2 regions of the Micromonospora sp. NPDC049107 genome follow, and region 2 is predicted to be linked to the other one. Evidence: riboswitches for the same ligand, from Rfam matches in the RefSeq annotation. Region 2 holds a riboswitch; the other holds the start of a gene.
What was found. A riboswitch is a leader RNA that binds a small molecule or an ion and turns the genes downstream of it on or off. The one in region 2 is predicted to bind S-adenosylmethionine.

Region 1 (3,608 bases), on a different contig from region 2:
GGCGGCGGACAGGTCGGCCATCACCCCGAGGACCCCCTTGACCAGCTCCGGGTCGAGCGCCGAGGTGGCCTCGTCGAAGAGCATCACCTCGGGTCGCAGCGCCAGCGCCCGGGCGATCGCCACCCGCTGCTGCTGACCGCCGGAGAGCTGCGCGGGCCGGGCGTCGGCCTTGCCGGCGAGCCCCACCAGCTCCAACTGCGCGCGGGCGACCTGGACCGCCTCGTCCTGGCCGAGCTTGCGCAGTCGGCGCAGCGCCAGCGTGACGTTGCGCAGCACGCTCAGGTGCGGAAAGAGGTTGAACTGCTGGAACACCATGCCGACCCGCTGGCGTAGCGCGTCCGGGTCGTCCCGCAGCACGCTGCGTCCGTCCAGCAGCACGTCGCCGCGGTCGGGTTCGATGAGGCGGTTGAGCGTACGCAGCAGGGTGGACTTGCCCGAACCGGACGGTCCGATCACGCAGGCCGTCGCGCCGCGGGGCACGGTCAGGTCGACGCCGCGCAGCACGCGGTTCGGCCCGAAGGCCAGGTGGACGTCGCGCGCCTGCACGCTCACCGAGGTCGTGGTCATCGCCGGTCTCCCTGCGTCGTGGCGGGCAGCGCCGTGTCGTCGTCCTCGTCGTCCGGCGCGGTGGCCGGGCGGCCGTGGCGCAGCCGCCGGTCGATCCAGTTGACGAGGTGGGTCAGCGGGACGGTCAACGCCAGGTAGAACAGGCCCGCCAGCAGCAGCGCGGATTCGTTCCCGGTGGTGGCCGCGTAGTCCTGCCCGATCCGGAACAGCTCGCGCTGGCTGGCCACCAGGCCGAGGAAGTACACCAGACTGGAGTCCTTGATCAGCGCGATGAGCTGGTTGACCCAGGCGGGCAGCACCCGCCGGATGCCCTGCGGGATGATCACCAGCCGCATCGCGTCGGCCCAGGAGAAGCCGAGCGCCCGGGCGCCCTCAAGTTGGGCGGCCTCCACCGACTGGATGCCGGAGCGGAAGATCTCCCCGATGTACGCGGCGGCGATCAGCGACAGCGCGAGGATGCCCAGCGGGTACGGTTCCGGTCCCCAGACCCGCATGCCCAGCGGCGCCAACCCGACGCCGATCAGCAGGATCGTCGCCGCGGCCGGCAGCCCTCGGAACACGTCCGTGTAGACGCGCGCCGGCCAGCGTAGCCACCGACTGCGGGAGATGCCGGCCACGGCCAGCAGCAGACCCAGCACCGTGCCGAGCAGGGCGGCGGAGACCGCCAGGATCAGCGTGTTGGGCAGCCCGACGGTCAGCATCTCGGGCAACGCCTCGCGCATCGCGTCGACGTCGAAGAACGTTTCCCAGAGGGTGCTCAACGGATCCATCGTTCGCCTCTCCTGCCGCCCTGCTCGCTCGTCACCGCCGGCCGCTCAGGAGGCGGCCGACGCGGACGCCGACGGTTGCGCCGACCCCGGACGCGGACGGGGCTGTCGCCTTGCCGCTGCCCGGCTTGAAGTCCGCCGGGATCGGCCGGCCCGGGTAGTACTGCGCCTGCAACCGGCTCCAGGTGCCGTCGGCGATGACCTCGTCGAGGGCCTTGTTCAGCGCCTCGCGCAGCTTGTCGCTGCCCTTGGCGACGGCGTACGCGGTCGGCGCCGGGCTGAGCTGCTTGGCCGCCACGGTGATCTTGCCGTTGCTGTCGGCGGCGGACTTCTCGCCGATCTCGGCCGGTGCGATCCAGGCGTCGGCCGTGCCCGCCTTGAGCTGGTTGATCGCGCCGTTGTAGTCCGGCACGCGGACCGGGTCGAGCTGCTTGCCGGTGGCGTAGTCGTCCTGGACGGTGCCCTGCACCACCACGACACGCTCGCCGGTGAGCTGGTCGAATCCCTTGATCGGCGAGCCGGCCGGCACGTCCAGCCCGAAGTAGCCGAAGTCGTACCCGTTGCCGAAGTCGACGGTCTTCTTGCGCGCCTCCGTGATGGTGATCGAGGAGCTGCCGACGTCGAACTTGTGGTTGTTGACCTGGGAGAGCAGCGCGGAGAAGTCGGTGCCGACGAACTCCACCTTCAGGCCGAGCTTGCCGGCCACGGCGGTCAGCAGGTCGTTGTCGAAGCCGGTGAACTTGCCGTCCTTGAGGTACACGTTGGGCGGGGCGTCGGTCAGCGTGCCGGCCCGCAGCACACCCGGCTGCGCCAGACCGTACGGGTTCCCGCCGCCACTCCCCGAAGAGTCACCTCCACCCGAGCAAGCACCCAGCAAACCAACGGTCAACAAAGAAACCCCAACAGCAACAAAACGAGAAGAAATACGCATAACTAACTCCAAAGGGATGCGTCGATCCCGTCGATCATGAAGTTATTGCCGCGACACGCCGGTCAGGCGGGCAACAACTTCATGATCGACGCGAAGAAGGGTGGGGCGGGGTGGGGAGGGGTCAGCGCTTTAGGCGGCGGTACACGCCGCGCTGCGCATTCGCATCAGGTCCACGTGGCGGCGCCGGGTCAGGGCCGGCGTACGCCGGACGGCCGGTGGCGTGGGGCTGAGGATGTGCATGCGGTCTCCCGGGTCTTGGTGCTGACCTGGGTGCCAGGCCACGCTTGCACCGACGTCCCGCCGGTGCCTGGTCTTCACCCGGGGCACCCCACCGCGGAGGAGGGTTGCCGGCCAGCGAGCCGGGGCTTCGCGCTGGCACTCATGACCTGCGCCGAGGCTAGCAGCAGCCACCGGTCGGTCGTCCAGCCGATATGACCACCCTCACCGGCCGCGACCCGCGCTCGGCGAGCCGGTCAGCCGGCGTGCACGTGGGGCCGGCGCGTCCGGTCCGGCTCCTGGCGGCGCAGGATCTCTCGGGTGACCGAGACGATCTCGCCCTGCCCGAACGCCAGGTAACGCAGCACGTTGCGGGCCGGGCCGCCCTCGGTCCACTCGAAGTAGATGTGGGGGCGGCGCGTGCTGCGGTCGCGGATCTCCAGCAGCAGCGCGGCCAGCGCGTTGGGCACCGAGGAGCTGGCCAGGCTGAGCACCGGGAAACGGTCGTGCGCCACGCTGCCGCGTACCAGCAACCCCGTCTCGAAGTCCGACGGATCGGTGACCCGGACCTCGACGAAGATCACGTCGCTGTCGTCGGGGAAGTCGTTGTCCGCCATGGTCTGGGCCAGCTTGTCGCGGTACTCCGCGAGGTCGCGGCGCTCCGGCTCGTGCGCGACCAGGCGGATGCGACGTCCGGAGCGCTCGTCGATCATCGCGCTCGCCAGCTCGTCGAGCTGGACGCGGTCGACCCGCAGCTCGAACGCCCGCGACACCCGCGACAGCGCCGACACCAGGATCATCGCGCCGATGAAGCAGGCGGCGATCTTCACGCCGTCGGGCCGCTCTGCCACGTTCGCCACGGTGGTGTAGACGAACGCCACCGTGATGACCCCGAACGCGACCGCGCGACCGCGCTGACGCCGCCGCCGCGCCGCGAGCGTCACGGCCGTCGCCGCCGAGGTGATCAACACCAGAACCCCGGTGGCGTACGCGCCGCCCTGCGCGTCGACGCTGGCGGAGAAAATGATCGTGATGAGGAACGCCACGCCGGTGAACACCAGGACCAGCGGCCGGACCGCGCGAGCCCACGTCGGCGCCATGCCGTAGCGGGGCAGATACCGGGGTAC
Region 2 (3,608 bases):
CGGTGGGTCAGCGGTTCCGCCGGACCGTGGAGCTGATCGTCGGGGTGGGCGTCGGGGTGGCCGTCGGCGATCTGCTGATCTACTTCCTCGGCACCGGCGCGTGGCAGCTCGGTCTGGTGGTCACCGTGGCGATCCTGCTCACCATCTTCGCCGGGGCGAGCGTGGCCATCGTCATCCAGGCGGCGGCCACGGCGGTGCTGATCGTGACGCTGAGCCCGTCCACCCAGAATCTGGAGATCCCCCGCTTCGTCGACGCGTTCCTCGGCGGCGGCGTCGCGTTGCTGGTGACGGCGGTGCTGCTGCCGCTGAACCCGCTCCGGGTGATCAACCGGGCCGCCCGGCCGGCGCTGGACCTGCTCGCGGCGCAGCTCGACGCCACCGCCGACGGCCTGCGCTCCGGGGACCGCGCCACCATCCAGCGGGCGCTGGAACGGTTGCGCAACAACAAGGACGAGCTGGCCACCCTGAGCGAGGCGATCGAGGGCGCCAAGGAGACCGCCACCCTGTCGCCGGCCCGCTGGCACCGCCGGGACGAACTCGTCCACTACGCGGAGGCGGCCGACCCGATCGACCGGGCGATGCGCAACTCCGGCACCCTGATCCGCCGGTCCGTCACCCTGATCGAGGACGACGAGCCGGTGCCCGACCCCATGCCGGACGCGATCGGCCACCTCGCCGAGTCGGTCCGGCTGCTCAAACACGAGTTCGCGGCGGGGGAGGAGCCGCAGAAGGCGCGGGAGCGGTCGCTGCGGGCCGTCAGCGAGGCCGGCCGCGCGTACGGGGAGGGGGTGGGCTTCTCCGGCAGCGTCGTGATCGCCCAGATCCGCACCACGGCCAGCGACCTGTTGGTGGCCTCCGGCATCGAGCAGGAGGAGGCGAACCGCTGCATCCGCACCTCCTTCGGGGACCAGGAGCGGCCGGTGGGTGAGCCCGCCGAGCCGGGCGACGCGCCGAAGCCACCCACCGCCCCGCCAGTCGGCTGAGAACGCGCCTCAGGCCAGCTCGGCGAGCGCCGCAAGGAGTCGGTCCACCTGGGCGGCGGTGCTGCCCAGGCCGATGCTGGCACGCAGCGCGGTCGGCGGCAGATCCCTCCGGCCGGTACGCGTGGCAGCCTCGTCGAGCAGCCGCCGGGCCAGCGGGTGGGCGCAGAACAACCCGTCCCGTACGCCGATGTGGTGCTCGGCGGCGAGCCGGGCGGCCACCGTGGCCGAGTCCTGGCCGGCGACCACGAACGACACGATGCCGACCCGGGGCGCGTCCGGGCCGAAGGTCCGCAACTCCACGACGTGCGGCAGGGCCGCGAGGCCGGCGCGGAGCCGGGCCAGCAACGCCTGCTCGCGGGCGGCGAGCGCGACCCGGTCGGCGTCGGTCAACGCCGCGCACACCGCCGCCAGCGCCACCGCGCCGAGCAGGTTGGGGGTGCCGCCCTCGTGCCGGGCCGGACCGGTCGTCCAGGTCACGTCGTGGGTGGCCGGCCCGACGTGGCTGGTGGCCCCTCCACCGGCGAGGTACGGCGGGGCCGCGTCCAGCCAGTCCGCCCGGCCGACGAGCACACCCGCGCCGAACGGGGCGTACAGCTTGTGGCCGGAGACGGCCAGGTAGTCCACGTCGAGCGTGCGCCTGTCGACTGGGACGTGCGGGGCGAGCTGCGCCGCGTCGAGGACGATCCGGGCGCCGTGCCGGTGGGCCACCCGGGCCAGTTCGGCGACCGGCCACAGCTCACCGGTCACGTTGCTCGCCCCGGTCACCGCGACCAGCACCGGCAGCGCGGGGTTGCTGTCGCGGCGCAGTTCGGTCAGCGCGGCGGCGAGATCGCGTACCGCCCCGGCCGGGTTGGCGGGTACCGGCAGGCGTACCGAGCCGCGCGGCCAGGGCAGCAGGTTCGCGTGGTGCTCACCGGCGAAGGTGACCACCGTCGTGCCGGCCGGCAACGACCGGGCCAGCAGGTTGAGCGCGTCCGTGGTGTTGCGGGTGAAGACCACGTGGTCATCGGCGCCCGCGCCGAGGAAGTCGCCGACGGTCTGCCGGGCCCGCTCGTAGGCCAGCGTGCAGCGCCGCGACAGCGCTCCCGCGCCCCGGTGCACGCTGGCGTACCAGGGCAGCAGTTCGGTGACCGCGTCGGCCGCGGCCCGCGCGCACGGCGCGGTGGCCGCGTAGTCGAGGTTGATCTCGCCGGGCACGCCCAGCACGTCGAGCGCCGCCGACGGCGGGGACGCGAGAGCGGGCAGGCTGGGCAGCGAGGGTACGAGGGTGACGGACACGCCGGAACCTCCGGGGTCAGGGACCCCGGGTATGGCATCGGGACGGGGTCCGCGCTTGCCCAGCACGCCGATCGGGCTGGGCCCGGTCATCACCCGGGGCACCCCACCGCGAACTCGACGAGGGTTGCCGGCCAGCAAGCCGGGGCTTGACGCTGGCGCTCGTGACCTGCCGGCAGCATAGCGGCTGTGGATGCGACCGGACCAGCCGGCGGGGGATGGCTACGCTGACCGCATGGCCGACACCCCGCCCGGTGCACCCCTGCCGTCGCCGCCGCACCCGCCCGCGGTTCCGCCCGCCGGCACGTCACCCGGGATGCCGCCGCGCCGCTTCGGCTGGCTGCGGTTCCTGGTGCTGGCCGGGGTGGTGCTGCTCATCGCCGCGTGCGCGGTCTTCATGGTCGTCCGCCTCGGTCAGTCGCTCGGCCTCGACGCGCTGCTCATCGGGGTGGGCGCCGCGATCCTGCCGGTTCCGGTGCTGGTCGCCTGCTTCCTCTGGCTCGACCGGTACGAACCGGAACCCCTGAAATACCTGGTCTTCTGCTTCGCCTGGGGGGCGTTCGTCTCCACCGCCGCCTCGCTGAACGTCAACGAGTTCGCCGCCGGACGATTCGCCGACTGGGGGCTGCCGGACGCGCTGACCGGCGTACTGGTGGCGCCGTTCATTGAGGAGTTGACCAAGGCGCTCGGCCCGATCCTGCTGCTGGTGTTCCGCCGCCGGGAGTGGTCCGGGATCACCGACGGCCTGGTCTACTGCGGGCTCTCCGCGGTCGGCTTCGCCATGGTGGAGAACATCCTCTACCTGGGCGGGTACGGCTACGCGGCCGGTGCCGACCGGTACGGCCCGGCGACCGGCACCCAACAGGTGATCGCCATCTTCATCGTGCGGATCCTCCTGTTCGGGTTCGCCCATCCCCTCTTCACCTCGATGACCGGCGTGGGGCTCGGCGTGGCCTCCCGGAGCGCCGACCGGCGGGTCCGGGTGCTGGCCCCGATCGCCGGCCTGCTGCTCGCGATGATGCTGCACGGCACGTGGAACCTGCTGCCGACGCTCACCCAGGCCACCGGCGAGGCCGTGATCATGCTGTACGGCTTCCTGGGCCTGATGGTGCCGGTGTTCTTCGGCGTGGTCGGGCTGGCCGTGTGGCTGCGCGCCTGGGAAGGGCGGCTCACCGAACGGACGCTGCCGGACTACGTACGCGCCGGCTGGTTGAGCCCACCGGAGGTGGCCGCCCTGAGCAGCCTGGGTCGTCGGCACGCCGCCCGGAGCTGGGCACGCCGCGTCGGCGGCGACGCCGGTGCGCGTGCCATGCGCGGGTACCAGCTCGCTGCGACGCGGCTGGCCCTGCT

Region 1: it holds a riboswitch for S-adenosylmethionine, as region 2 does, so the genes downstream of both, AB0B55_RS10605 (ABC transporter substrate-binding protein) here and AB0B55_RS18650 (aminotransferase class V-fold PLP-dependent enzyme) in region 2, are expected to answer to the same signal.

What each region holds. Positions count from the first base shown of each region.
Region 1 covers NZ_JBEZEC010000003.1:513,194-516,801, forward strand. The annotation lists gene AB0B55_RS10595 (amino acid ABC transporter ATP-binding protein) at 1-567, opposite strand, end outside; gene AB0B55_RS10600 (amino acid ABC transporter permease) at 564-1,337, opposite strand; gene AB0B55_RS10605 (ABC transporter substrate-binding protein) at 1,369-2,133, opposite strand; SAM riboswitch class IV at 2,541-2,652, opposite strand; gene AB0B55_RS10610 (amino acid transporter) at 2,739-3,608, opposite strand, start outside.
Region 2 covers NZ_JBEZEC010000007.1:159,546-163,153, reverse strand. The annotation lists gene AB0B55_RS18655 (FUSC family protein) at 1-983, shown strand, start outside; gene AB0B55_RS18650 (aminotransferase class V-fold PLP-dependent enzyme) at 993-2,237, opposite strand; SAM riboswitch class IV at 2,308-2,428, opposite strand; gene AB0B55_RS18645 (PrsW family intramembrane metalloprotease) at 2,452-3,608, shown strand, end outside.